Regions from separate parts of the Halopseudomonas phragmitis genome, predicted to be linked through region 1. Evidence: predicted binding sites of a transcription regulator. Region 1 holds the regulator's gene; each other region holds the start of a gene.
The links. Region 1 encodes FliA, which starts transcription of late flagellar genes. Its sites were predicted from a motif close to CTAAAGTTTNNNNNNNNNNNGCCGNTAA; they were not measured.
Positions count from the first base shown of each region.

Region 2: a site for FliA is predicted at 2,204-2,231, ahead of flgM (flagellar biosynthesis anti-sigma factor FlgM). Genes of this name have one in related genera too.
Region 3: a site for FliA is predicted at 2,427-2,454, ahead of BVH74_RS14665 (methyl-accepting chemotaxis protein). Genes of this name have one in related genera too.

Region 1 is NZ_CP020100.1:3,502,672-3,512,306, forward strand. It holds gene BVH74_RS16205 (CheW domain-containing protein) at 1-478, opposite strand, end outside; gene BVH74_RS16210 (ParA family protein) at 542-1,336, opposite strand; gene motD (flagellar motor protein MotD) at 1,422-2,237, opposite strand; gene BVH74_RS16220 (flagellar motor protein) at 2,242-2,982, opposite strand; gene BVH74_RS16225 (protein-glutamate methylesterase/protein-glutamine glutaminase) at 2,982-4,076, opposite strand; gene BVH74_RS16230 (chemotaxis protein CheA) at 4,136-6,403, opposite strand; gene BVH74_RS16235 (protein phosphatase CheZ) at 6,418-7,212, opposite strand; gene BVH74_RS16240 (chemotaxis response regulator CheY) at 7,233-7,610, opposite strand; gene BVH74_RS16245 (RNA polymerase sigma factor FliA) at 7,788-8,525, opposite strand; gene fleN (flagellar synthesis regulator FleN) at 8,522-9,349, opposite strand; gene flhF (flagellar biosynthesis GTPase FlhF) at 9,379-9,635, opposite strand, start outside.
Region 2 is NZ_CP020100.1:2,238,013-2,247,647, reverse strand. It holds gene BVH74_RS10405 (CheR family methyltransferase) at 1-325, opposite strand, end outside; gene BVH74_RS10400 (chemotaxis protein CheV) at 359-1,300, opposite strand; gene flgA (flagellar basal body P-ring formation chaperone FlgA) at 1,418-2,128, shown strand; gene flgM (flagellar biosynthesis anti-sigma factor FlgM) at 2,271-2,597, shown strand; gene BVH74_RS10385 (flagella synthesis protein FlgN) at 2,649-3,107, shown strand; gene BVH74_RS10380 (flagellar brake protein) at 3,174-3,917, shown strand; gene BVH74_RS10375 (MFS transporter) at 3,924-5,246, opposite strand; tRNA gene BVH74_RS10370 (tRNA-Arg) at 5,311-5,387, opposite strand; gene BVH74_RS10365 (Arc family DNA-binding protein) at 5,749-6,066, shown strand; gene BVH74_RS10360 (sodium ion-translocating decarboxylase subunit beta) at 6,164-7,300, opposite strand; gene oadA (sodium-extruding oxaloacetate decarboxylase subunit alpha) at 7,313-9,097, opposite strand; gene BVH74_RS10350 (OadG family protein) at 9,151-9,405, opposite strand; gene mgtE (magnesium transporter) at 9,593-9,635, opposite strand, start outside.
Region 3 is NZ_CP020100.1:3,160,403-3,170,037, forward strand. It holds gene BVH74_RS14645 (NINE protein) at 63-464, shown strand; gene queD (6-carboxytetrahydropterin synthase QueD) at 534-890, shown strand; gene BVH74_RS14655 (YcgL domain-containing protein) at 897-1,190, opposite strand; gene rnd (ribonuclease D) at 1,187-2,335, opposite strand; gene BVH74_RS14665 (methyl-accepting chemotaxis protein) at 2,533-3,978, shown strand; gene BVH74_RS14670 (ComEA family DNA-binding protein) at 4,339-4,617, opposite strand; gene BVH74_RS14675 (O-succinylhomoserine sulfhydrylase) at 4,774-5,994, opposite strand; gene purF (amidophosphoribosyltransferase) at 6,072-7,577, opposite strand; gene BVH74_RS14685 (CvpA family protein) at 7,635-8,117, opposite strand; gene BVH74_RS14690 (SPOR domain-containing protein) at 8,160-8,756, opposite strand; gene folC (bifunctional tetrahydrofolate synthase/dihydrofolate synthase) at 8,749-9,635, opposite strand, start outside.

The DNA of each region.
Region 1 (9,635 bases):
CGTAACGTTCGGGCATGACCCAACGGGCAGTATCCAGCACCTTGAGGTTGCCCGCCTGGGTCGGCAGGATGCCAAGGAACCAGTCCGGCTGGCCGAACAACGGAGTGATTTCATCCTCCAGCGGATAAATACTGCCGAGCGATACCAGCGGCACCGCCAGGGTCAAACCGCCAACATCGAACAGCAGCGCCTCGAACGGCTCTTCGCGCCAGGCAGCCTGCTCAAGCACTGGCGGCACATGCTCAGCATCAGTGCTGAGCTCTACCAGTGCTTCAACTTGCAGTTCCTGCTCAAGCTCAGGCTCCGGTTCGGCAGGCACCACCACCGGCGCGGCCTCAAGCTGGGCTGGCGGTGCCAGCTCCTGAGTCTGCTGTTCAGCCAGAGCCAGTTCCTGGGCAGCATCCTGCAACAGCGAATCCAGATAGCACTGGATCGTCTGCTCGGGAACGAACTGCTGCACCGGTAGGGGTTTAGTCATCTCTTGCGCCATGTCGATCATCGGGTCGGGTCACTTAGCATATCGGCCAGTATCGGCCCAACATTAGGCTACCTGTTCCTTGCGCGGCAGCGACTGCGCCAACAGATAGCGCAATAACGCCCGGTAGGCCAGCACTCCGCGACCGTTGGCATCCATCCGCGACGGCACCATCCCGGCCAGACTGGCGTCACGCAGTTTGGTATCGATAGGAATGAAGGCTTGCCATAGATGATCAGCGTAGTCGCGGCGCAGCAGTTTCAGGGTATTCAGCGAAGCCTGGGTACGCCGGTCGAACAGGGTCGGCACAATGGTATAGGGCAGTTCCTGTTTGCGCGAGCGATTGACCATATTCAGGGTATGGACCATCCGCTCCAGGCCCTTGAGTGCCAGAAACTCGGTCTGAACCGGGATCACCAACTGCTCACAGGCGGCCAGGGCATTGATCATCGACACCCCGAGCAAGGGTGGGCTGTCGATAATAGCGAACTGATAGTCACCCCAAAGCTGGGCCAGGGCCCGGGAGATGACCAGGCCAAAGCCACCCTGCCCGGCCGACTGGCGCTCCAGGGTCGCCAGCGAGGTGCTCGAGGGCATCAGGCGGATATTTTCGTGGGAGGTATTGAGCAACAGCGCCTCGGCCAAACCGTCAGGAACCTGACCATTGTGCTGAAACAGATTGAATACGCTGCTGGTGAGATTGTCCGGGTCATGACCAAAATAACTGGTCATCGAGCCGTGCGGGTCGAGATCGACCACCAGCACGCGCTGCCCCTGGTCTGCCAACAGGCCAGCCAACGCCACCGCCGAAGTGGTCTTGCCCACCCCGCCTTTCTGATTGGCCACGGCCCAAACTCTCATGCCTTTCCTCCCGGGGTAGCGGTACTGCCGATACCCGTGGTTACTGCAAATGACGATAGATTGACACCCAAGCGGGCGTTTCGGGCTACTGTGCAGTTCCCGTGCCAGCCTGGCTCCGAGCCTGGCGCATGGCGTCGGCATCCTGAGCATCACCCTGCCAAGACTGGTGACGCTGATCAAGATAGCGCGAAACCAGCAAGACCACCCGCCGGTTGGCTCGCCGGCCGGCAGCGGTGCCGTTGTCGGCAACCGGCTTGAATTCACCATAGCCTACTGCGGCCATCCGTTCCGGGTTTACTCCACCATTGCCGAGCATGCGCACCACGCTGGCGGCTCTGGCAGCGGACAGCTCCCAGTTGGTCGGATACAGGCGCGAGCGGATCGGCTGATTGTCGGTAAAGCCCTCGACATGAATCGGATTCTCATAGGGCGCAAGGATCTCAGCGATCCGCTCGATCAGACCAAAAGCTTCATCGGTCGGCAGTGCATCGCCACTAGGAAACAGCAAACTGGAGTTGAGTTCGATCTCGATCCACAGTTCGTTGCCACGCACTTCCAGATCACCAGCACGAATCAGATCACCGAAGGCCTGCTGCATGGCCGTGGTGATGTCCACCAACGGATCGACAAGATTGTCGGCATCGCCGCCACTGATACCCTGGGTATCGCTGCGTTGCAAGCCACGCGGAATTTCCTCACCGATCTGGATCGGTTCGATAGAGCGCTGCGGCTGATTGAAGGCACCCACCAGCGTGTCAGACAGCACCTTGTACTTGCCTTCATTGACCGAGGAAATCGAGTACATGACCACGAAAAAGGCGAACAGCAGGGTAATAAAGTCTGCGTACGAGACCAGCCAGCGCTCGTGGTTTTCGTGCTCCTGATGCTGTCGCCGGCGCATCGGGCTACTCCAGGAAGCCTTCCAGCTTCATTTCGATTGAGCGCGGATTTTCCCCTTCGGCGATCGATAGCAGCCCTTCGAGGATCATTTCCCGGTAGCGTGATTGCTGCATCACTACCGACTTGAGCTTGTTGGCCACCGGCAGCAGAAACAGGTTGGCCAGCGCCACCCCGTAGATGGTTGCGACAAAGGCCACAGCGATGCCGCTACCCAGCGCCGAAGGATCAGCCAGATTGCTCATCACATGGATCAGCCCCATGACCGCGCCAATGATACCGATGGTTGGCGAGTAGCCACCCATGCTCTCATACACCTTGGCAGCGGCCAGGTCGTGATTTTCCCGGGTGATCAGCTCAACTTCGAGAATGCTGCGCAGCGCCTCCGGCTCACTGCCGTCAACCAGCAGTTGCAAACCCTTGCGGGCGTACAGGTCGGGTTCGGTATCGGCCACCCCTTCCAGCCCCAGCAAGCCTTCCTTGCGGGCCACATTGCTCCAGTTGATGACCTGGGTAATCCCCTGCTGCAGGCGACTGGTCGGCGGAAAGAAGATCCAGCCGAGAATCGCCAGCGAGCGTTTGTACACTGGCAGTGGTGTCTGGATGAAGGCCGCGCCCAAGGTGCCGCCGATGACGATCAGCGCCGCCGGACCGTTGATCAGCGCCGCAGCATGCCCACCTTCCAGGTAGTTGCCGCCGATGATGGCGACAAAAGCCAGAATGACGCCAATGACGCTGAGAATATCCATTAGCCGATCTCTGCCAGATAACGACCGATGTCGTCGAGACTGTAGATACCGTCAGCCAGATTGGCCTTGGCCACGGCCATCGGCATGCCGTAGATAACACAACTGGCCTCGTCCTGGGCCCAGACCGAGCTGCCGGCCTGCTTGAGCATCCGTGCACCTTCTCGACCATCGGCGCCCATGCCAGTCAGGACCACGGCCAGCACCTTGTCGCCAAAGGCCTTGGCGGCAGACCCGAAGGTTACGTCGACACAGGGTTTGTAGTTGAGCCGTTCATCGCCGGGAAGGATTCGGATGGCGCCGCGGCCATCGACCATCATTTGCTTGCCGCCCGGCGCCAGCAACGCCAGCCCTGGGCGCAGGATGTCGCCATCTTCAGCTTCCTTGACACTGATACGGCAGAGCTTGTCGAGGCGCTCGGCAAACGCCTTGGTGAACGCTGCCGGCATGTGTTGAATCAGCACCAGCGGCGCCGGAAAACTGGCAGGCAACTGGGTCAGGACTTTTTGCAGGGCCACCGGCCCCCCCGTGGAAGTACCGATCGCCACCAGTTTGTAACTGCGCTTGCGCGGAGCCGGACTGCTGGAGCGCGGTGCTGGAGGTTCACTACTGCGAGGCGCCGAGGCACTGCCGGTCAATGGCCGACTGGAGACTGACGGCGCACTGACCGTCGCCGGAGCAATACCCAACGAACGCCGGTTGGTGCGCGCCAGGGCATGTACCCGCTCGCATAGCAGTTGCCGGACCTTGTCCGGGTTGCGCGAAATGTCTTCAAAATTTTTCGGCAGATAATCCGCCGCACCGGCGTCCAGCGCATCCAGGCTGACCCGTGCGCCCTCGTAGGTGAGCGAAGAAAACATCAGTACCGGCGTTGGGCAGCGCTGCATGATCTGCTTGACTGCGGAAATGCCATCCATGACCGGCATTTCATAATCCATAGTGATTACATCGGGGCGCAGCGCCTGGGTCTGCTCGATAGCCTCCTTGCCATTGGTGGCCGTGCCGACCACCTGGATCTGCGGGTCACCCGCAAGGATCTCCGTCACCCGGCGGCGAAAGAAGCCTGAATCGTCCACCACCAGAACCTTGACCGCCATACACTCTCCTGAAAACCTTTACACACCCGCAGGCGGCTGAAAGGGCCACCCGGGCGCTATTAGATCCGCCGCGCGTAACGCTTGAGTAAACTGGGAACATCGAGGATCAGGGCAATGCGTCCGTCACCGGTGATGGTTGCCCCGGCCATGCCGGCTGTGCCCTGGAGCATCCGTCCGAGCGGCTTGATCACCACCTCTTCCTGCCCGACCAGTTGATCGACCACGAAGCCGACCCGCTGAGTACCGACCGACACTATCACTACGCTGGCGGCAGTGTGATCACTGCTGTCCTCGACACCGGGCATCAACCAGCGCTTGAGATAAAACAACGGCAACGCCTTGTCGCGGACGATGATCACTTCCTGACCGTCAACGATGTTGGTGCGTGACAGATCCAGACTATAGATTTCGTTGACACTGACCAGCGGCAGGGCAAACGCCTGATTGCCCAGCATCACCATCAGGGTCGGCATGATCGCCAGTGTCAGCGGCACCTTGATCGCGATCCGCGAGCCCTGGCCCTTGGTCGACTCGATATTGATGGTGCCGTTGAGCTGGGAAATCTTGGTCTTGACCACATCCATGCCGACCCCACGGCCGGAAACGTCAGAAATTTCGGTTTTGGTCGAAAAGCCCGGCGCCAGGATCAGGTTGAAGCACTCGGTATCGCTTAGACGGTCGGCGGCATCCTTGTCCATCATGCCCTTCTCTACCGCCTTGGCCCGCAGCACTTCCGGGTCCATGCCCTTGCCATCATCGGTGATGGTCAACAGGATGTGGTCGCCTTCCTGTTCGGCCGCCAGCACTACCTTACCAGTGCGCGGCTTGCCGGCCTGTTCACGCTCATCGGGCGATTCGATCCCATGATCGACCGAGTTGCGCACCAGGTGCACCAGCGGGTCGGCCAGTGCTTCAACCAGGTTCTTGTCCAGATCGGTTTCTTCGCCGATCAGTTCAAGGTTGATCTCCTTCTTCAGGTTACGCGCCAGATCACGCACCACGCGAGGGAAGCGACCAAATACCTTCTTGATCGGCTGCATGCGAGTCTTCATCACCGACATCTGCAGATCGGCAGTGACTACGTCGAGGTTGCCGACAGCCTTGCTCAGCTCTTCATCACCACTGCTCAAACCCAGGCGTACCAGGCGGTTCCGCACCAGCACCAGCTCGCCGACCATGTTCATGATGTCATCAAGCCGGGCGGTATCGACCCGCACAGTGGTATCCACAGCAGCATCAGCAGGCGCCGGTGCGCTGGCCTTGGCGGCAGCTGCTGGCGGCTTTTCGGCTTTGGCAGCAGGCGCTTTGGCGACAGCTTTGGGTGCAGGCTGAGCCTTGGCCGCAGCTGGCTCGGACGCCTTCGGCGCCTTGTGCTCAATCGGCTTGTCAGTCGAACTTTCAGCCTTGGCCGGCGCTGCAGCAACACCGTTGGCGGCCTCCGACTTGCCGGGGGCTGCACCCTTGCCGTGTAACTGGTCGAGCAGTGCTTCGAATTCGTCGTCGCTGATTTCATCACTCTCGGCGCTCACCGCCGCTGTAGCAGCCGCCACCACGTCCGGCGCTGCAGCCGGCTCGGAACTCAGGCCCGGAGCCGCACCTTTGCCATGCAATTGATCCAGCAGCGCCTCGAACTCGTCATCACTGATCTCGTCATTTGCTACTTCAGCCTGGGCGCTCTGCGCGGCGGCCTGATCAATACCCGGCCCCTTGCCGGGACCATGAAGTTCATCCAGCAGGGCTTCGAATTCATCATCGGAAATATTGTCACCCTGACCTGAAACCGACGATTCGGTCTCCGACTCTTCAGGCGACTGCAAGGCGTCGAGCAACTGCTCGAACTCGTCATCGGTGATATCGCCATCGCTGTCGGCTCCGGCGCTCACGGTTTCAGTAATGGAGTACTCAACACTCGCGGGGGCAGCGACTGGCGCCGCGCTGGCCGGCTGCGCCAGCAGCGAGAGGGCTTCAAGCAACCCGGGGTCGGCAGGGCTTGGCTCATCACGCTCGCGCACCTGGGCAAACATCGCATTGACGGCATCCAGCGCCTGCAACACGACATCCATCAACTCAGCGTCGACCTGGCGCTCACCCTTGCGCAGGATGTCGAAAACATTTTCGGCGATATGACAACAGGCTACCAAGGGGTCGAGCTGGAGAAATCCGGCACCACCCTTGACGGTATGAAAGCCACGGAAAATGGCATTGAGCAGGTCCATGTCGTCTGGGCGGTTTTCCAGCTCGACCAACTGTTCGGACAACTGTTCGAGGATCTCGCCGGCCTCAACCAGAAAATCCTGGAGAATCTCTTCATCCGCATCGAAACTCATGCACCTACTCTCCCCTAGAAGCCAAGACTGGACAGAAGGTCGTCGACCTCATCCTGTCCAGACACCACGTCCTCCCTTTTATCGGCATGAATCTGCGGACCTTCACCCTTGGAGGATGTTTTTTTCGGTGTTGCCCGCGTTTCGCCGTGTTCAATACCGGCAATTCGATCAACCTGACCAGCCATGCGCACCAGGCTGACCAGACTTTCCTCGACATCATGAACCAGGGTAATGACCCGCTTGATCACCTGACCGGTCAGGTCCTGATAATCCTGGGCCAGCAGAATTTCGTTGAGCTGCGAGCTAACAGCACTGCTGGATTGCTCGGTCTTGGCCAGAAAATCGCCAATGCGTCGGTACAGGTCACGGAACTCGGTGGCGGCGATCTCGCGGCGCTGCAGGCGCTCCCAGTCGGCGCGCAGGGTTGCCGCTTCCTGGCCAAGCTCAGAAACAATCGGCGCGCTGCTCTCAACCAGATCCATGGTCCGGTTGGCGGCCTTGTCGGTCAGCTTGACCACATAGTCGAGATGGTCGGAAGCATCGGTGATCTTGGAGCTGTCGTTGCCTTCTTCGAGCGCATGGGTGGTGTCGATCTGAAAATTGACGATCGCACTGTGCAGCGCCCGGGTGAGCTTGCCGACCTCATGGTACAGACCGCGGTCACGGGCCTGATTGATGGCATGGATGACCAGTACGGCTTCGGCAAACTCGCCATTCTCCAGGTAGCTGACCAGCTGCCGCGCATTTTCCTTGAGGGAATGTTCGAATTCCTGGGCGGTTTCCTGACCGGGATCCTTACTTAACGCCATAACCTTTACCCCGGGTTGTGTTATTTGGCCTGAACGCGCTCGAAAATCTTCTCGATCTTCTCTTTCAAGGCTTGCGCGGTAAAAGGCTTGACCACGTAACCGTTGACCCCGGCCTGAGCCGCTTCAATGATCTGGTCGCGTTTGGCTTCAGCGGTAACCATCAGCACCGGCAGGTGCTTGAGGCGCTCGTCGGCCCGCACTGCGCGCAGCAGGTCAATGCCGCTCATGCCCGGCATATTCCAGTCGGTCACCAGAAAGTCGAAGTTGCCACTTTGCAGCATGGGCAACGCCGTGGTGCCATCATCGGCTTCAGCCGTGTTGGTAAACCCCAGGTCACGCAACAAATTCTTGATGATGCGCCTCATCGTCGAAAAATCGTCAACGATGAGAATTTTCATGTTCTTGTCCAAGTAGACCTCCGTACAAACCAGGGGAAATGCAGGCTCGCTCGCTGCTCACCCGTTGCCATGTTCAAGCCTGTCGAACCACCTAAGGAAACACTGAAAACCCATATTGCCAGCTATCATCCGCCTTGCGTCAGGCCCAGGCGCATTGTCCGGATGCTGGCGATAAAATCAATCGTCGCGCCAATCGGCCAGGCGGGCCCGCAGACGAGCGGCGCACTGGCTGTGCAACTGACTGACCCGTGATTCACTGACCCCCAGTACGGCGCCGATTTCCTTGAGGTTCAATTCCTCGTCGTAATACAGCGACAGCAATAGGCGCTCACGCTCGGGCAACCCCTCGATCGCATTACTCAAGGCGACCCGAAAGCGCTCATCCTGAAGCCCGCCCAGAGGCTCAGCCTCGGCCTGAACATCGGTCGGTGCTCCGGACTCAAGCAAATCATCAAAACTGAATAGCTTGCTGCCGGCGGTATCGTTGAGGATCGCGTAATATTCCTCAAGACTCATCTCAAGTTCGGCAGCAACTTCATTATCTTTAGCGTCACGCCCCAAACGAGCCTCAACCGAGCGGATCGCATCGCTGACCAGGCGTGTGTTGCGGTGTACTGAACGCGGAGCCCAGTCACCCTTGCGCACTTCATCCAGCATGGCCCCGCGAATGCGGATGCCGGCGTAGGTTTCAAAGCTGGCGCCCTTGCTGTTATCGAACTTGCGGGATGCTTCGAGCAAGCCGATCATACCGGCCTGCATCAAGTCTTCAACCTGCACGCTGGCCGGCAACCGACCGAGCAGGTGATAGGCAATACGTTTGACCAGAGGAGCAAATTGCTCGACCAGTCGATCCTGATATTCGGCTGTGCTCTGCGCGCGGGTATACATGCTCACTCCACCAGCCAGTGCCGTCATGCGTCGGATCCGACTTGCTGAACCAGACGCTCCACGAAAAATTCCAGATGGCCGCGCGGATTGGCGGGCAAAGGCCAGCCATCGACTTTCTGGGCAATCGCCCGAATCGCCATGGAGGCCTTGCTGCGGGGATACAGGTCATATACTGCGCGCTGCTTCTGCACCGCCTTGCGCACCATCTCGTCAAATGGCACCGCTCCCACATACTGCAGGGCTACATCCAGGAAGCGGTCAGTCACCTTGGTGAGTTTAGCAAACACCGTGCGACCTTCCTGTGGGGTATTGACCATATTGGCCAGAACCCGGAAACGGGTCATGCCAAAATCGCGGTTGAGCAGCTTGATCAGCGCATAGGCGTCGGTAATAGAGGTAGGCTCGTCACAGACCACCACCAGCACTTCCTGGGCGGCGCGCACGAAACTCAGTACCGAATCGCTGATACCGGCGGCGGTATCGACGATCAGCACATCCAGGTCATCGCCAATTTCGCTGAAGGCCTGGATCAAGCCAGCATGCTCCTGGGCATTGAGATGGACCATGTGCGACACGCCGGAAGCGGCCGGTACCACCCGTATTCCACCAGGACCGGAGATCATGACATCCCTGAGATCACAACTACCTTCCAGCACGTCAGCCAGGGTAGCTCGCGGCTTGAGCCCCAACAGCACATCGACATTGGCCAGGCCAAGGTCGGCATCCAGCAGGACCACACGTCGCCCGAGCTCGGCCAGGGCCAGGCTGAGGTTGACCGACACATTGGTCTTGCCGATCCCGCCCTTGCCGCCGGTGACTGCGATCACTTGAACCGGATGTTTGCTTCCCATCTCGTTGTATACCTTGCCTTAGTAAAATCTCAACTTGCGCGTTGTTTATGCAGTATACCGGCAAAAACGTCAGCCATAGCCTGATCTGCGGGTGCTTCGTTGCTGGCCAGGCTTACAGCCCGGCTGACCAGTTGGTGCCCCACGGCCCGGTTGAGGTCATCGGGGATGCGCTGGCCATCGGCCAGATAGGCTACCGGTAAACCGTGCTCCATCGCCAGCCCCAATGCTTCACCCAGAGTAGCCGCCTCGTCCACCTTGGTCAGAATACAGCCTGACAGCGCGCAAC
Region 2 (9,635 bases), 1.3 Mb from region 1:
CCGACCAGATCCGCAGGCGCTGACCGGGATTATCCCGAATGAACTCAGGAATCAATCGGTTTTTGAGCACATCGAAGGGATAGACATCGCGAAACCACAAGGTTTCATTGGTGGTCATGGCATCAATGACCGCCTCACGCAAGCCGCCACGCGGCTGGAACTGAATCCGCTTGACCAATTCACCGAGACTCTTGATGCCTTCCTGATCCATCAACCGATTGAGCCGGCTGGCCACCAGGTACTGCTTGTTGTCCCCCAACACAATGCCGCAGGCCTTTTCCAGAAACTCCCGGAACACCTGAAAATCCTGACTGGATGACGTCACGCAGCTTGCCCCATAATCAATTCAAATCCACTCTCAGGCACCCGCCTCTCCCCTCAGGGCATGCAGCCTGGCGACCACCCGGCCAGCCAGTTCATCCGGCTTGAATTTAGCCAGGAAATCATCCGCGCCAACCTTCTTCACCATGGCCTGATTGAACACCCCTGACAAGGAAGTATGCAGCATCACATGCAAGCCATTGAGACGAGAATCATTGCGAATCTCGGCAGTCAGGGTATAACCGTCCATTTCCGGCATTTCGATATCCGAAACCATCATCAACAGATGGCTGGAAACATCCTCGCCACTATCGGCCAACGCCTTGAGCCAGTCCAGAGCCTGCCTGCCGTCGTTGAGCGCAACCACCTCAACCCCGACCTCTTCCAGGCAACGCTTGACTTGCTTGCGCGCTACTGACGAATCATCAACGATCAGGACCTTGCGCGACACCGCTTCGGCCTGTGTCTGCTCGTCAACCAGGCCCTGAGACAAGTGCTCGTTGACCGGCACGACCTCTGCCAGCACCTTCTCGACGTCGATGATCTCGACCATCTGGTCATCAACCCGAGTCACCGCCGTCAGGTAGTGCTCACGTCCTGTCCCGCGTGGCGGCGGATGAATCTCTGACCAGTTCATGTTGACAATCCGCTCGACCGAGCGCACCAGAAAACCCTGAACCTTGGTGTTGTATTCGGTAATGATCACAAAGGTATTGTCCAGGTTGCTCAGCCCTGGACCGCCAGTTGCCTTGTTCAGGTCGAGAATCGGTAGCGTACCGCCACGGATATGCGCAACACCACGAACCACCGGGTTGAGTTTGGGCATCAAGGTCAGCTTGGGGCATTGCAGCACCTCTTTGACCTTGAACACATTGATGCCGTAAAGCTGGTTGCCCGCCAACCGGAACAGCAAGAGCTCCAGGCGATTCTGGCCAACCAACTGAGTACGCTGATTGACCGAATCCATCACGCCAGCCATGAGCAACTCCTTATAGACATTATGGGTCACGGTAAGCAGAACGGCACGCTTCTTGCTGGATTCAACGCAATGCCAACAACTTGACGGGCAGCAACCTTTGCCATCCAGGTGTATTGTATGCGTTTTCTCAAACAGTGCATGGCTTTGACGGTATTTTTTTCCGCCGCCAGCTCGGCCAATCCGCTGATTGATCAGCTTATCGGCGCGACTACTGCATTTCTTGAGGATGAAATAGAAATGCACCTGGCCCGCAGTGCCCGCGAGGCCCGCTATCAAATCCAGGTCAGCCGACTGGACCCGCGCCTGCGTCTGCCGCAGTGTGCCGACCAAGACCTCAGCGTCAGCCTGGAAAGTCCGGCAGTGCCGGTCGGTCGGGTCACGGTGCGCGTCAGTTGCGAAGGTGAAAATCGCTGGCGACTATTTGTTCCTGCCCAGGTCAGCCTGTATCAGAACGTAGTAGTGGCTGTCCGACCGCTGGGGCGCCATAACGTGATCGGCAACCAGGATATCGCCTTGCTGGAACGGGACATCGGCCAGTTGGGAGACACCTACCTGACCGACCCGAGCCAGGTGGTCGGCATGCGGGTACGCCGCCCGATCAGCGCCGATAGCGCCATCAGTGCCAGCCAGCTTGAACTCGATGAAGTGGTCCGGCGTGGCGACAAGGTAGTGATCAGCGCCGCCAACGCCCAGATAGCTGTGCGTATGCCCGGCGAAGCCCTGGAAGGCGGCATCACCGGCAGTCAGATCCGGGTCCGCAACACCCGATCGGGCAGAGTGGTCACCGCCCGCATTCTGGGCCCCGGGCAGGTGCAGGTGGCGATGTGAAGGAGCAACCGACTGGGTTATACTGCGGCATCAGCAACCTGCGGCATTTTGTGCGCCCTGTCACAGGTTTTTTTCCTAAAGTTTTTCCAACATCGGCCGTTACAGGTGTTGATAGAAAATATTAGGTCCTGAGGACAACAGAATGGTTATTGACTTCAACGCTTCCAACAATGCCAACGGCAGCAGCCGTAGCGCCCAGAGTGGCGCCGCAGCGGGTAAGCGCGATGCTGGGCTCGAAAGCGCCAGCAAAGACCAGGCCAATAAGGCTCCGGCCAGCCCGCCGGCGGCAGATACCGCAGTCAAGCTCAGCAGCCAGGCACAACAATTGCAGGCTATTGAAGAACGCCTGCGCGATTTGCCGGAAGTTGACAGTGAACGCGTCGCCCAGATTCGCCAGGCTATCGCCCAGGGCAACTACAGCGTCGACAGCACCCGTATTGCCGACAAGCTGCTGAACCTGGAAAACTGATCCCCGCCACTCCCCCTGTGCGAGTGGCGGCTAGCGCCAAGGAGCCACCGCATGCAAGACCTTAACGCCATCATTGAGCGTACCCTTGAGCACGGGCGTCAATTCATTGAGCTTCTGGACCAGGAACTGGCCGCTCTCAGCGCCCGCGACCTACAGCAGCTTGACACTCTGGTAGCCGCCAAAGCCCCCGCGATAGAAGCACTGAGCCAACTGGACAGCGCGCTCACCAGCTACTGCCAGAGCCAGGGCCTGGCCGCCACCGGCGAACTTGAGCGTCATATCCATGACACTCACGGCGAAGCCTTGCACACTCAATACCGGGAACTGCTTCAGGCTTTGCAACAATGCCGTGAAGCCAATGAGCGCAACGCCCGACTGGTTCATCACAACCAGCACGTCACGGTGCGCCTGCTCGACATGCTGCGCAACCAAGGCGAACCCAGTAGCAATTTGTATGATCGCCTGGGTCAAATTCATGGCAGTCAAGGCAGGCCATTGAGCAAGGCCTGAGATGGCTGTCACAAGGCCATCAGCCTGCTATAGTTGACCGATTGTCGTTCGAGCCGAGATACCTAAGTGTCAAACCTGTTTGAAGAAGAAGCTGGCCCACAGCCGCCCCGCGAGATTCGTTCGAGCATCGAAATCCTGGCCCTGCTCAAAGGTTTGCAGCAACACCGTGAACCGCTGAAAATCAGCTTCGATGATCGCCACCAGGCGTTTCAGAGCTTTATCGTCCAATTGGACAGTGATCGTCTATGGATCGATGAGTTGATCCCCCAGGAAGGCAATCGCTACATGAGCCAGCAGGAAGCCTTTCAGGTGGACGCCTGGCGTGACGGCGTGCATATTCGTTGGTACTGTCCGAGCGCCCGCCAGGTCATGCTCGATGACGCTCCGGCGTTTGAAACCAGCCTGCCGCTTGAATTGACCTATCACCAGAAACGTGGCGCGTTCAGGGCAGCTGTAGCCCGCGGGCTCAATACCAAACTCGGACTGGTCCACAGTCAGCGCAGCTATGAAGCCAACGGCCAACTGATCGACATATCCGCCACCGGCTGCAAAATCCGCCTTGCCGGTGCCTGGCACGAACGCCTGCAACCAGGCGAAGTGTTCGACCTCAGTTACTTGGAACTACCCGATAGCGGGCGCATGCCGGTAAGCGTGGAAATCCGTCATTGCCACTACGACGCCAACCAGGATGAAACCCAGGTAGGAATCAAGTTCAAGCAGGCCAGTCCCAATATCCAGCGCCAGATCGACCGCTTCGTCAACCAACTCCAGCGCGAGGCCCGCCGTTTTGAGAAGAATGATCTGTTCTGACCCTGTCTAGCCGGGGCGATGATCGGCCTGATCTTCGTCCCGCTCGCTCATTGCAGCCAGCGCATCACCATCGTCCAGCATCTGCTCGACCACCATCTGCTCATCAACCCGCGGATCCAAAGCAGCCGCCAGCGGTGAACTCACTACGTTACCGGCAGCCGGCATAAAATGAACTGGCGCCTCTTCGACCAGATGATCACCCGTTACCGTACCCGGTCTGACCTTGACCACCAGAATCATGCTGCAGCAGGCCATAAACACATAGAGCATCTCAATGCCCCATTGCTTCATCACCAGCGAACCCAGCAAAGGCCCCAAACTGGCACCCAGACCGAAGGTCACCAGCAACATTGCCGAGAGCGGCACCCGCTCCTCCTGCTCAACATGGTCGTTGGCCAACGCTACCGCCAAAGGATAAAGAGTGAAGGCTAGCACCCCAAACATCGCAGTCAGCACCAGCAAGGCAAAATCGGGAGCCGCCGTCAGAGCGATGATCAACACCACTCCGGTCAGCACAATGGCATTCAACTGAATGGTCCGACTGCGTTCAAAACGGTCCGACAACCAGCCTGCCGGCCACTGCGCGCACAAACCAGCACCAATGGCCACGGCCATGAATACCCCGATTTCCGAGGTGCTCAAACCAACACCGCTGGCAAACACCGGAGCAAGTCCATAGAACGCGCCCAGCAGCAAGCCGGCAACCGCGACAGTGGTCAAGGCCTGCGGAATCCGCTGCACAAATAACCGGACCTTGAGTGGTGCCGGGTGCAACGGTGCAGGATGCAGGCGCTTGGTAACCGCGACTGGTACCAGACACAGGGAGAAGCACATCGCGACCAACAGCAGATGCTTGATATCCAGCTCCGGCATGACCGTCAGCACCACCTGCCCCAAGACCAGCCCCAGATAGGTCACTACCATATAACTGGCGAATACCATGCCACGCTGATGGGACTCGGACTGCTCATTGAGCCAACTTTCAAGCACCATGTACTGACACATCATCGCCATGCCGACCAGAATGCGCAGCCCCAGCCAGATCTCGACACTACCGGTCAGAGCGTGCCCCAACACCGATGCTGTAACCACCCCAGCACTAGCCACGAAGGCGCGGATATGACCAACCTGAGCGATCAACCGGTGCCCTACCGACGCACCCAGCACCAGTCCCAGGTAATAGCCGGTCATCATCACACCGATCCACAGCTCGCTCACTCCGTCCTGGGCCAGTCGCAACCCAAGATAAGTACTGAGCAAACCGCTGCCAAGCAGCATCAACAGCGTGGCGAAATACAACGAGGAAAACGCAGTCAAGGTTCTGGGCATCGATCCTCCATGGAAACAACATAACCGACGTATAGAGCCAGTGTAGGCAACGATAACAGGGAAATGGTGCGCAAGGCCGGATTCGAACCGGCGACCTACCGCTTAGGAGGCGGTTGCTCTATCCAGCTGAGCTACAAGCGCACAGGGAACCACTGGTGGAATTACCACTCAAAGAGTGACTGGCCAACGGGGCCGTCGCTGAAATGGTGGCGGCATCTTACCCGAAAGCCAAGCCGCTTGACCACTCTAGACAGGCCAGACCGCCGGATAGTTCCAAAATGCCATCCGTCGGAATTTTGTCACAAAGATAGACATTATTTTGTCGCCAATGTGCCATCTGGTTCAAAAAAAGAGTATAAAGGCAGGCACTGAAGTAGAAATTGCTGTCAAAATTCATCTATGGCGCTGATGCCTGATTGGCAGGTGTTCTGGATGGCAGGAAGCCTCGCGGATTCCAATTGGCCAGTATCGATTAATCTTCAAAAGCGATTATTGTTGCCCTATGAAAACTGCAACCCAAAACTACACTAGCCGTACCGCCGACAAGTTTGTCGTTCGCCTGCCGCAAGGTATGCGCGACCGTATTGCAGACGTCGCCAAACAACATCACCGCAGCATGAACTCGGAAATCATCGCCCGGCTGGAACACAGCCTGCTGGATCTGCCCAGCCTGCCCGAGCATCCGAGCCGCCATGTTCTCAATGACCAACAACTGGACAACCTGAGCCACCCCGAACGCGAACTGCTTTTGCGCTTCCGGGAAATGAGCCGGCGCCAGCAAAACGCCCTGCTCGCCCTGCTGGCCAGCGAATCTGCCTGAGCCTGATCAGCTCACTCGCAGGCACCCCGTACCCGGCTTAGACCGGGCACAAAAAAACCCGCTTTCGCGGGTTTTTTTGTTGGCTGGAGCCAGCTTATTAGCCGGCAAAGCTGAGCAGGATACCCGCCGCCACTGCCGAACCAATCACCCCGGCAACGTTCGGCCCCATGGCATGCATCAGCAGGAAGTTCTGCGGATTGGCCTCAAGACCGACCTTGTTCGAGACCCGTGCGGCCATCGGCACCGCCGAAACCCCAGCCGAACCGATCAGCGGATTGATCGGCTGCTTACTGACCAGGTTCATCAACTTGGCCATCAGAACACCAGCCGCGGTACCAACACAGAAGGCCACCATACCCAGTACAAGGATACCCATGGTGGTCAACTGCAGGAACGACTCGGACTTGAGCTGCGAACCTACCGCCAGACCCAAGGCGATGGTAACGATGTTGATCAACGCATTGCGGGCGGTATCGGCCAGACGCTCGACCACACCACACTCGCGCATCAGGTTACCGAAGCACAGCATGCCAACCAGAGGAGCCGCTGAAGGCAACAGCATCGCCACCAGCATCAGCAGCAACAGCGGGAAAATGATCTTCTCGGTCTTGCTGACGACCCTCAGCTGAGTCATGGTGATGGCCCGCTCTTTCTGCGAGGTCAGAGCACGCATGATCGGCGGCTGCAGCATCGGCACCAGCGCCATATAGGCATAGGCCGCCACAGCAATCGGTCCCAGCAGGTGCGGAGCCAACTGCGAGGTCACGAAGATCGAAGTCGGACCATCGGCACCACCAATGATGGCAATCGACGCGGCTTCCTGGATACTGAACTCAAAACCAGGAATACCCCAGGCCGTAAGCGCCAGAGCCCCAAGCAAGGTACCGAAAATACCAAACTGGGCCGCCGCACCAAGCAACAGAGTACGCGGATTGGCAAGCATGGGACCAAAATCGGTCATCGCCCCCACGCCCATGAAGATCAGCAGCGGGAATACTGTGGTTGGTACCCCGGCACTGTAGAACATGTACAACAACCCACCCGGATCACCCATGCCGGCGATCGGCAGGTTGGCGAGAATCCCGCCAAAGCCAATCGGCACCAGCAGCAAGGGCTCGAAGCCCTTGCGAATGGCCAGGTAGATCAAGCCCAGACAAATGACGATCATCACCAGTTGGCCAGGTGCGATATGGGCCAAACCAGTGGTTTGCCACAACTGGAGAAGCTTCTCCATGAACCTTCCCCCTTAACCGATGGTCAGCAAGGTATCGCCGACCGCTACCGCGTCGCCGACCTTGACGTTGACACTGCCAACAGTGCCGGCCTTGAAGGCTCGCACTTCGGTTTCCATCTTCATGGCCTCAAGGATCATCACCAGATCACCCTCCTGGACCTGATCGCCCGGATTGACCAGCACCTTGAAGATATTGCCAGCCAACGGAGCAGCCTGCGGGTCACCGCCACCAGCCGGCAACGCAGCAGGCGCAGCAGCCGGAGCGGCACCATCGGCAGAGACAGGCTTGATACCAGTGATATCACCACCATCGGCAACCTGAACCACGAACTCCTTGCCATTAACGGTCACGGTATAGACTTCCGGCTCGCCCGGCTTGGCCGCGGCACTGACTTCCTTACCTGTCGGCACCGGCTCGAAGGCATCGGAATTGCCACGATTTTCCAGGAATTTCAAACCGATCTGCGGGAACAGCGCATAGGTCAGCACGTCGTCGATTGCATCGGCGGCCAGCTTGATCCCTTTCTCCTGAGCAATTGTCTGGAGCTCGGCGCTGAGCTTGTCCATTTCCGGCTCGAGCACATCAGCCGGGCGGCAGGTAATGGCTTCAGCGCCATCCAGTACACGGGCCTGCAACTCGGCATTGAACGGGGCCGGCGCAGCGCCGTACTCGCCTTTCAGAACACCGGCAGTTTCCTTGGTGATCGACTTGTAGCGCTCACCGGTCAGGACATTGATCACCGCCTGGGTACCAACGATCTGTGAGGTAGGAGTTACCAGCGGGATAAAGCCCAAGTCTTCGCGCACGCGTGGAATTTCGGCCAGCACGGCATCGAACTTGTCACTAGCGCCCTGCTCCTTGAGCTGGCTTTCCATGTTGGTCAGCATGCCACCCGGAACCTGGGCAACCAGAATCCGCGAGTCCACACCCTTGAGGTTACCCTCGAACTTGGCGTACTTCTTGCGCACCTCACGGAAGTAGGCGGCGATTTCTTCCAGCAGATCCAGATTCAGACCGGTGTCGCGATCAGTATCCTTGAAGATCGCTACTACCGACTCGGTCGGCGAGTGGCCATAGGTCATGGACATTGAGGAGATGGCAGTGTCGACATTGTCGATGCCGGCCTCAACAGCCTTGAGGATTGCAGCAGTCGACAGACCGGCAGTGGCATGGCACTGCATGTGAACCGGAATATCCAGAGTCGCTTTCAGGCGCGAGACCAGCTCAAAGGCCGTGTATGGAGTGAGAATCCCAGCCATATCCTTGATCGCAATCGAGTCCGCCCCCATGTCCTCGATTTGCTTGGACAGGTCGACCCACATGTCGATGGTATGTACTGGGCTGGTGGTATAGGAGATCGTGCCTTGAGCGTGCTTGCCCTGCTTCTTCACAGCCTTGAGGGCGGTTTCAAGATTGCGCGGATCGTTCATCGCGTCGAATACCCGAAACACATCTACGCCATTGACGGCGGCACGCTCAACGAACTTTTCCACCACGTCGTCGGCATAGTGCCGATAACCCAACAGATTCTGACCGCGCAACAGCATTTGTTGACGGGTATTGGGCATGGCCTTCTTCAGCTCACGGATACGCTCCCAAGGATCCTCTCCCAGATAACGGATACAGGCATCGAAGGTCGCTCCGCCCCAGGACTCAACCGACCAGAAACCAACCTGGTCGAGTTTGCCGGCAATCGGCAGCATGTCTTCCAATCGCATCCGGGTCGCAAGGATCGATTGATGGGCGTCGCGCAAGATTACATCGGTAATGCCCAGGGGCTTCTTGGTATCGGTCATAGGGTTATGGCCTTTGTTTGTAATGGGAAACCGTGATTAAAGAAAAATGGGTGTCAGGAGCGGCGCTTGGCGCGGTGCTGCTTGATCGCGGCACCGATGACGGCGATGGTCTCGGCATCGACCGCAGCCGGAGCGGCAGGCCGGGCAGCGGCGGCAGCCGGTGCAGGGGCCGCTTCAGGGAAAAAGCGTCCCAGAATTCTGGACATGAGGGTTGTCGCGATCACCAGGATCACCAAGAAAGTGAACACCGAGCCCATGCCGATGAGCATCAGTTCCACACCTTCAAGCAGCAAGTCGGACGAAGTCATTGTATCTCCTGCAATAATAAGGCACGCCAATCGGCATGCCTTTAAGATATCAGCGGAACAAATCGGCGACTGATCAGCCGCAACCCTCCCAGATTGATCCCGCCTATAGCAAAAACCGGGCTAATGTATCCTGATGTGACATTTTTAGCAATCCAGGCGACATCACTGACCACTCGGTCAGCCTATTTCAGAGCAGGAAGATAGTTGCGAGCCCCAGGAAGATAAAAAAG
Region 3 (9,635 bases), 340 kb from region 1:
TCCATGGTCTATTGGGGTCTACGATCAGTATCATACAGGCACAATCCCGGAGGACACCGCCTATGGCTTACTCTGATACGCACAGCAAGGTGATTGGATATCTGCTGTGGATCTTTGGTTTCATGGGGGCCCACCGGTTCTACTATGGCAAGCCATGGACCGGCACGCTCTGGTTTTTCACCTTGGGACTGCTGTTCATTGGCTGGATTGTCGACTTGTTCCTGATTCCGAAAATGGATCGGGAAGCCGGTCACCGTTTTCGTAGCGGGCCGATAAACTTCAACTTGACCTGGGTGCTGCTGACCTTTCTCGGCATCTTCGGTGCCCACCGACTGTATATGGGCAAATGGATCACCGCCATTTTGTATTTCTTCACTGGCGGCCTGCTGCTGCTCGGGGTGCTGTACGACTACTGGACACTGAACGAGCAGATATCCGAGAAAAATATGCAGCGCTCCTGGTAAGCGCCGCGGTGTTGCCGCAGGCTCAGATCCAGTAAACTGGTGGCCTTTCAATCAGCAGGCATCAATGGCGTGGAAATCTTCAAGGAATTTACTTTCGAAGCGGCACACAAGCTGCCGCACGTTCCGACTGGGCATAAATGTGGCCGACTGCACGGGCACTCGTTCCAGATAGCCATTCATATCAGTGGCGAGGTTGACCCGCACACCGGCTGGATCCGCGACTTCGCCGAGCTCAAGGCGGTGTTCAAGCCCATCTATGACCAGCTCGACCACCACTACCTTAACGACATTCCCGGGCTCGAAAACCCAACCAGTGAAGTAATTGCCAAGTGGATCTGGCAACAGCTCAAGCCGCAGCTGCCGGAACTGTGCCAGATTACCATTCGCGAAACCTGCACCAGCGGATGCATCTATCGCGGTGAGTAAACCCCGCTATAGCGGATCATTAAGGCGCAGCAACTCTTCGGGCAAATGCTCGATGTACTCTTCTTCAGCCGGCGGCATCTGCAGGTGGAACCCCTGCCCCTGCAGATTGTCCAGCACAGTCTGAATCTCTTCCTGAGCCAGCTTGCGCTCAGGGCTCAATACCAGATCCAGACTGTGCTCGGGCTTGCCGAACACCTGCAGCAGCGCTTCTGGCACTTCACTCAGGCCCTTTTGACGCGGCACATACAGATACATGCCAGGCTTGCGCCGACTACGATAAATCGAACACAGAACTTTCATGCACTCTCCTGAGCCGTGGCATTGGCCACGGCCAACAACTCATCACCCATCAGGCGTCGCCGCCACCCAGTCAGCTCTGGCGGCAACTGGTAGGGTCCGTTGGGATAACCGCTACGCACCAGGCTTTCCAGCACTTTTTTACGCAGCATCAATTCCGGGGCAATCCCTAACCGCTCGGCATGCGTCTGGCCAACTTTGCGCAAAGCCTTGAGCAATCGGTTGGCATCCGCCGGCAACGGCTCAGGCAAACGCTCGGGCCATTGATCCTCCGGCATCGCCTGACCTTGACGAATCAGAGCCAGTAGGGTCTGACCATCATGCCGGACGGTGCGCGGATGCATGTCCTCAATACGCGACAGTGCCTGGAGGTTGTCCGGCTGATACTGGGCCAGCGGATACATTGCCCGTTCGCGAAGCAGCCGATTGCGCGCCTGATCACGGCGCCTGGCCTCACGCTCACGCCAGCTTGCCAAGACCTTGAGAACCGCCAGTTGCGACGGCTTTAAGCGCCAGGCCTGTTTAGTCTGCTGGTAAGCCAGTTCGGGGTCGGTCTCGACGGTGCTGACTGCCACCTGCTCGGCTGTATCTTCCAGCAGCCAGTCGCGCAAGCCTGCTGCATCAATACGTGGCGCCAGAACCTGATAGAGCTCAGCCAGATGCACCGCATCACGGGCTGCATAATCAATTTGAGCCTCGCTCAGCGGGCGTTGCAGCCAGTCTGAACGGGTTTCATCCTTGGGCAAATCGATACCCAGCAGACTCAGTACCAGCCGCGAATAACCCATGGAGAAATCCATACCCAGGTAAGCCGCAGCCAGCTGGGTATCAAACAGCGGCGCTGGCGTGGCACCACACAGGTGCTGAAACACCTCCAGATCCTCGCTACAGGAGTGCAGCACCTTGGTAACCGCCGGGTCACGCAGCAGCTCTACCCAGGGGCTCCAGTCACTGATTTTCAACGGGTCAATCAGGTAAGCCTGACGTCCGTCGCCGACCTGCAACAGCCCGGCTATGGGGTAAAAGGTCTCGGTACGAACAAACTCGGTATCCACTGCCACATAGGGCAGTTGTCGCCAGCGCTCGCACCAGGCAGCCAGCTCGGCGTCCTGGTCGATCATCAAGGGTTGAGCCAGAGGCGGTGTCATATATCTGTTCCTTAAACCAGGGCAACAGTATAACCGATCGTCTGCCAGCCCGTGCGGCCGATGCTCCGCAGCAAGAGAGTCGCGAATAGCTGTCAAGATTGACCGGGATCAACCGATACAGTTCATGGATCAGCAATAATTGCCAAAATCCGGCCCTTGGCCACCATCAAGGTCGGGTAACACTGCTAGGAGCCTGCATGGTCGTTCTCCAACACATCCCCCTCAAATACAAGTTTTGGGCGGTCAATGGCGTTACTTTTTTCAGTACCTTGCTACTGGTTCTGGTTGCCTTGTGGGTCGAGCAAGGGAGCCTGCACGCTGAGCGCCAACGCGTTGGCGAGCAACTGGTGCATCAAGCCGCGCAGGTCAGGCTGACAGAGTTTGAACCTATTGCCGCCGGCGGACGCTATGCCCGCCTGGAACAAGGCCTGGGCACCAGCCCGCGCTGGTTCCCGGTCGAGCAACTGGTAGCCACCGACCAGGACCGCCTGCTCGGGGTCTGGGCCCTGCGCCAGAACGAACAGGCCCTCCTTCTTGGAGTGAAACGCCAGGGCTACCTTGAACTGCTGCTGGACCGTGCACCCTTTTACGCGCTGGTGGTCTTTGTCCTGATGGTCGGCGTACTGCTGGTATCACAATTGTTGATTCTGTTCATCACCCGCCACCTTCATGCATTGCGTGACGTTATGCAGAAGGTTCAGGAAAGCGGCGACCTGACCCTCAGGGCTCAGGCCAGCTCACGCGATGAGGTCGGTGCCATGGCGCGCGCCTTCAATGCTATGCAGGATGCCCAGCAACAGGTAGTTGGTGCTGTGCGTAAGGCAGCCGAGGAACTTGACCAGGGAGCCAGCCAATTGGCCGGGCTGATGGCGCGAGTCAATGACGGTATGATCAGCCAGCAGAGCGAAACCGACATGGTGGCAGCTGCCGTCAATGAAATGAGTGCGACGGTTCAGGACATTGCAGCCAATGGCGCCACTACCCGCGACCAGTCCGGCCAAGCAGATGAACTGGCCCGCCAGGGACGTGATCAGGTGCTCAAGGTCAGCGAAACCATCACCGGCTTGGCTACCAGCATCGAGCGTTGTACTCAGCATATGCAACGACTGGAGGGTCACAGCAAGGAAATCAGTGGCGTGGTAAGAGTGATCCGCGACATTGCCGAGCAAACCAATCTTTTGGCGCTCAACGCCGCCATCGAAGCAGCCCGGGCCGGGGAATCCGGTCGCGGCTTCGCCGTGGTCGCTGACGAGGTCCGCGCCTTGGCCCAGAGAGTCCAGAATTCCACCGATGAAATCCAGCGCATGATCGAAGCCTTGCAGGGAGGTACCCGCGATGCCGTCGCGGACATGCAAGCCAGCGCCGAGCTGACCCATGAGTCGGTTGAGCAGGTTGAAGAGGCCGGTACCTCCCTGAGCCGCATCACCACGGCAGTCAGCCAGATCCGTGACGGGAACAGTGAGATTGCCTCAGCGGTAGAACAGCAAAGTGAGGTCGCCGAATCCATCACCCAAAGTGTGGTACAGATTCGCGATGTGACCGAGCGTACGGTCGAGCAAACCCAGCAAAGCGCCGCCACCAGCCAGCAACTGGCTGCCCTGGCGCATCAATTGACCTCGGCCGTAAGCAAACTCAAAACCTGAGCGGTGTGCGCTCTGAGCGAGTCACGGGCAGGTTCATTTGCCCGTGACATGCTCATTACGGAAACACTGATTAAATCAGTTTCGGTGTTGGCCCAATTGTCGCTGACCTGTTCTGGACACGCTGTAAATCCCCTCCGGGTCCGGCCAACCGATCACAGATCGGTCGGCGTTTGGCTGCACACGAAGCATGCTTCGTAAACGCTTGCCTCACCCCTCTACGCTCTTAGATGCCATCCGACCGCCAGGGATGGCGGAAGTGTCGAAAATGCAGGAGCAATTTTCGACACTGGCATCTAACGGTCCAGAACAGGTCAGCGACAACCGGGCTACTGAGCTTGCGTGCAATTAATCAGTGTGTCCTTACTGCAGACTGATCCGCTCGCGATTACGCTCGACAGTGGCCTGGCCGATGCCCTTGACCCCGGCCAGTGATTCGACCGATTCGAACGCGCCGTTCTCATCACGGTAGGCAACAATCGCCTGGGCCTTGGACTCCCCAACCCCCTGCAACACTTCGGCAATTTCCGCGGCACTGGCGTGGTTGATGTTGACGACCGGGCCAACCGACTGTTCGGCCAAAGCCGGCACAGCAACCCAGGTAGACATGACGAACATAACTGCGGCAAAAAGTTTGCGCATAAATTGATTCCTCTCCATGTGATTGAATGCCGTACAGCCGGGCGACTGCCTGCGATTTCCTTCGCACTCCCTGCGGCTTGCCAAGACTAAACAAAACGGCGCCCGGAGCAAGCTCGCGGACGCCGTCTTGTGAAACAATTGGCAAATATGTCTCAATTAGCTATTTGCCACCGCCTCCAGGCCACGCTGCAGATCGGCACGCAGATCCTCAACATCCTCCAGCCCCACCGCAATACGGATCAGCCCTTCGCGGATTCCTGCTGCTTCACGAGCCTCCACACTCAGGCGCCCGTGTGTAGTAGTGGCCGGATGGGTGATAGTACTTTTGGCATCGCCCAGGTTGGCGGTGATCGACAGCAACCGGGTGGCATCGATAAACCGCCAGGCCGCCTCACGACCACCCTTGAGTTCAAAACTCAGCACGGCGCCAAAGCCTGACTGCTGGCGCTTGGCCAATTCATGCTGCGGATGACTAGGCAGGCCGGCATAGTAGACCTTATCGATCCCAGGCTGGCACTCCAGCCACTCAGCCAGGCTCTGGGCGCTGGCACAATGGGCATTCATTCGCAGCTTCAAGGTTTCCAGCCCCTTGAGAAATACCCAGGCATTGAACGGACTCAAGGTTGGGCCGGCAGTACGCAGGAAGCCGACAACCTCCTGCATGTGCTCCCGGCGCCCGGCAACCACACCACCCAGACAGCGGCCCTGACCATCGATATACTTGGTTGCCGAGTGGATAACGACATCTGCCCCCAGGGCCAGCGGCTTCTGCAAGGCCGGAGTACAGAAGCAGTTATCGACGACCAACAAGGCCTCCTGCCCTTTGGCCACATCGGCCAGGGCGGCGATGTCTACCAGCTCGGCCAATGGGTTGGACGGCGACTCGACAAAGAACAAACGAGTGTTGGGCTTGCAGGCGGCCTGCCAGCCAGCAATATCGGCTAAAGTAACGTAGTCGACCTCGATACCGAAGCGCTTGAAATACTTCTCGAACAGGGTCACGGTGGCGCCAAATACGCTACGCGAGACCAGAATGTGGTCGCCCGCCGAACACAGACTCATCACCGTCGACAGAATTGCTGCCATACCGGAAGCGGTACCCACCGCTTGTTCAGCCCCTTCGAGCGCAGCAATACGCTCCTCGAAAGTACGTACCGTAGGGTTCATGTAACGTGAATAGACATTGCCCGGCGCTTCGCCAGCGAAGCAGGCGGCGGCATCCGCAGCACTGCGAAAGACATAGCTGGAGGTCAGAAACAGCGCCTCGCCATGTTCGGCCTCCGGACCTCGACGCTGACCGGCACGCACCGCCAGTGTATCGAAACCGGCATCGAGCAGATCGCTGTCGAGCCGCCCGGCATCCCATTCAATAGTCATTACCTTCCCCTTGCCGCCAGGCGTCTCCCAAGGTCATTGCTACGCAGCAATGACCGGTTTCCGAGATGCCCTATTGCTCAATTGTTGTGCAGGTCAATAATCGCGTTGCCGATTTCCGACGTGATCTTGGCCGCATCATTGCGCGCCTGCTCGATCTTGCCCAGATACGCCTCATTGACGTCGCCGGTGACGTACTCACCGTTGAACACCGAACAGTCGAAATCATGGATATTGGGGTTACCCTCACGCACCGCCTCGACCAGGTCATCAAGATCCTGATAGATCAGCCAGTCAGCACCGATCAGCTCAGCCACTTCTTCGGTACTGCGATCATGAGCGATCAGCTCGTGGGCGCTGGGCATGTCGATGCCGTAGACATTAGGGTAACGGACCGCCGGAGCCGCCGAGCAGAAATAGACCTTATTGGCACCCGCTTCACGGGCCATCTGAATGATCTGCTTGCAGGTGGTACCACGCACGATGGAGTCATCGACCAGCAGAACATTCTTGCCACGAAATTCCAGTTCGATCGCATTGAGCTTCTGGCGCACCGACTTCTTGCGCGCCGCCTGGCCAGGCATGATGAAGGTCCGGCCGATATAGCGGTTTTTGACAAAACCTTCACGGAACTTAACGCCCAAGTGGTTGGCCAGCTCGACTGCCGAGGTCCGACTGGTATCAGGAATCGGAATTACCACGTCAATCCCGTGGTCCGGGCGCTCATGGGCAATTTTCTCGGCCAGCTTTTCCCCCATGCGCAGGCGTGCCTTGTAGACCAGAATCCCGTCGATCATGGAGTCCGGACGCGCCAGGTAGACATGCTCAAAGATACACGGCGAATACACCGGGTTGTCAGCACACTGACGAGTGAAGATTTCGCCCTTGTCAGTGATATAAACCGCCTCGCCGGGTTCCAGATCACGAATCAGCTCAAACCCCAGAACATCCAGCGCCACGCTTTCCGAGGCGATCATGTACTCGATGCCGGTCTCGGTTTCCCGCTTGCCATAGACAATAGGCCGGATTGCCCAGGGATCGCGGAAACCAACGATGCCATAGCCGGTGATCATGGCAATTGCAGCATAGCCACCCCGGCAACGATCGTGCACGCCTCGTACTGCATTGAAAATATCCTCTTCGCCCGGTTGCAGCTTGCCACTGCGGGCCAGTTCATGGGCGAAAACGTTGAGCAGCACTTCAGAGTCGGAGTTGGTATTGACGTGGCGCAGATCCGATTCGTAGATCTCACGCGACAACTGCTCGACATTGGTCAGGTTGCCGTTATGCGCCAGGGTGATGCCGTAAGGCGAGTTGACATAGAACGGCTGGGCTTCAGCCGAACTGGAGGAACCCGCTGTCGGGTAGCGCACATGCCCCATACCCATGTTGCCCACCAGCCGCTGCATGTGACGCTGCTGGAAGACGTCTCGTACCAGACCGTTATCCTTGCGCAGGAACAGCCGGCCCCGATCACAGGTTACGATGCCGGCGGCGTCCTGGCCGCGATGCTGCAGGACGGTCAGGGCGTCGTAGAGCGCCTGATTGACGTTCGACTTGCCCACAATGCCAACAATGCCACACATGCCTAAACACCCTTACGTTGAATGTGTAAAACAGCCGTATCCGGAAGGATACCCACATCAGCTACCGAAAAAGCCGAGAATCGTGTTCTTGGACCAATCGGCAACCAGCAAAAAATGAGGAATCAGCTCGGACTGTGTCCACCAGATATCACCCTCGACAGGGGCCAGGCTTAGCAGGCCAATAACCACCACGACCAGTAACACACCTCGGGCCGCACCGAAAATCATACCGAGAAAGCGGTCAGTCCCGCTCAGCCCCGTCACCCTGACAAGTTGACCAATCAGATAATTGATCAACCCACCCAGAATCAGGGTCAACACGAACAGAATGGCACAGGCAACGATAACCCGTAGCGATGGCGTTTCTATGTAGCCTGTGAGCAGATCAGCCAAAGCGCCGCCAAACATCCAAGCGACCAGCCCGGCGATCACCCAGGTCAACAATGACAGCGCTTCCTTGACGAAACCACGCGCAAGGCTGATCAAGGCGGAGATAGCTATAACACCGATGATCAACCAGTCGACCCAGACGAATGTCACTACAGGCTACCCGATAACGAAAGAACGCTATTCTAACAGACTCTAACGCGCACGAGTATTCGCATCATAGGCAACCACCAACCCCTGGTTACCATGCTTGCGGGCCAGTTCATCGCGCAAGCTGTTGGCTGCAGCACGCTCGACTAACGGCCCGACATAAACCCGCGTGATGCTACGCCCGTCAACCTGGACCGTAAGGGTGTAGGCGTTATAGCCTTCGCTACGCAGGGTTTGACGGAAGCTTTCGGCGTTGGCGGCATTGGAGAAGCTGCCGAGCTGGATTACCCAGTCGCCAGTCACTGTGACCGGAGCAGCAGGTGCGGGAGCAGCAGGAGCTGACACCGGCGGCTCAGGTGCAGCAGTTACAGCAGGAGCTGGCTCGGGAGCCGGTGCGACAGGAGGGAGTTCGGTAGGCAGGTCAGCGCCCGGCTCGGGTATTTCGGCGACCTCCGCCGGCTCAGGCAACTCAATCGGCGCTGCCACCTCAATTGGACGAGAGTCCAGCACAGGAGGCTCTGGCACTTCAACCTCAACCCGAACCGTTTCATCTTGCCCGGACAACAGCATCGGCAGGAATACCACCGCCGCAATGATCAATACCAGCGCCCCAATGATGCGCTGCTTCAGACCTTCATCCATCGATCGGCTCCTGTGTCTGTTCAGAAAGCCAGAGTATGGCCTCTGCGACACAGAAAAACGACCCAAAAATCACGATCTCACTGTCAACCGGGGTTTGTTCGAGCTGGGCAACGATAGCCTCAGCCACCGAGTTGCATGACTTGGCCTCAGCCCCCTGCCTCGCCAGTACTTGCGCCAGGACAATGGCCGAGCAACTACGCGGGCTTGGCAAGGGCGCAGTCAACCACTGGGAAAACTCACCAAGCAGCGGTTCGACAACCCCTTGCATGTCCTTGTCGGCCAACAGCCCGAATACCGCCACGCGCGATCGGGGTCGCCGACGCAGTTCGCGGGCCAGAAAACTGGAAGCCTGGGGGTTGTGCCCGACATCAAGACACAGCTCTCGCCACTGTCCGCGCCACAGCACCCGGCGCCGATCCACTCGTCCGGGCACATGCGCTTTGCGCAGCGCCTGAGCCAGCAGCGGGTCGGGCAAATCCAGTCCAGCGGCCCAGAACGCCTGGAGCGCCCCGGCCAGGTTGTCTCGCGGCAGACTGACCGCCGGCAACTCGACCCGGCGCTGCCGCCCCTTTGCATCCACGCCCTGCATACACCAGGCACCCTGCTCCAGCGCTGACCAGTGATAATCCCGGTCAAGTAGCAGCAGGCGAGCATCCAGGCGTTGCACCTCAGCCATAAAGGTATCGGGCAGATCGGTTTCACCAGACACCACCGGCCGACCGGCACGTATGATCCCAGCCTTTTCGAAAGCTACCGACTCACGGCTGTTGCCCAGAAACTCCTGGTGATCGAGACCAATGCTGGTGACTACTGCGATATCGGCATCGACCACGTTGACCGCATCCAGCCGCCCGCCCAGACCGACTTCCAGCACCACAG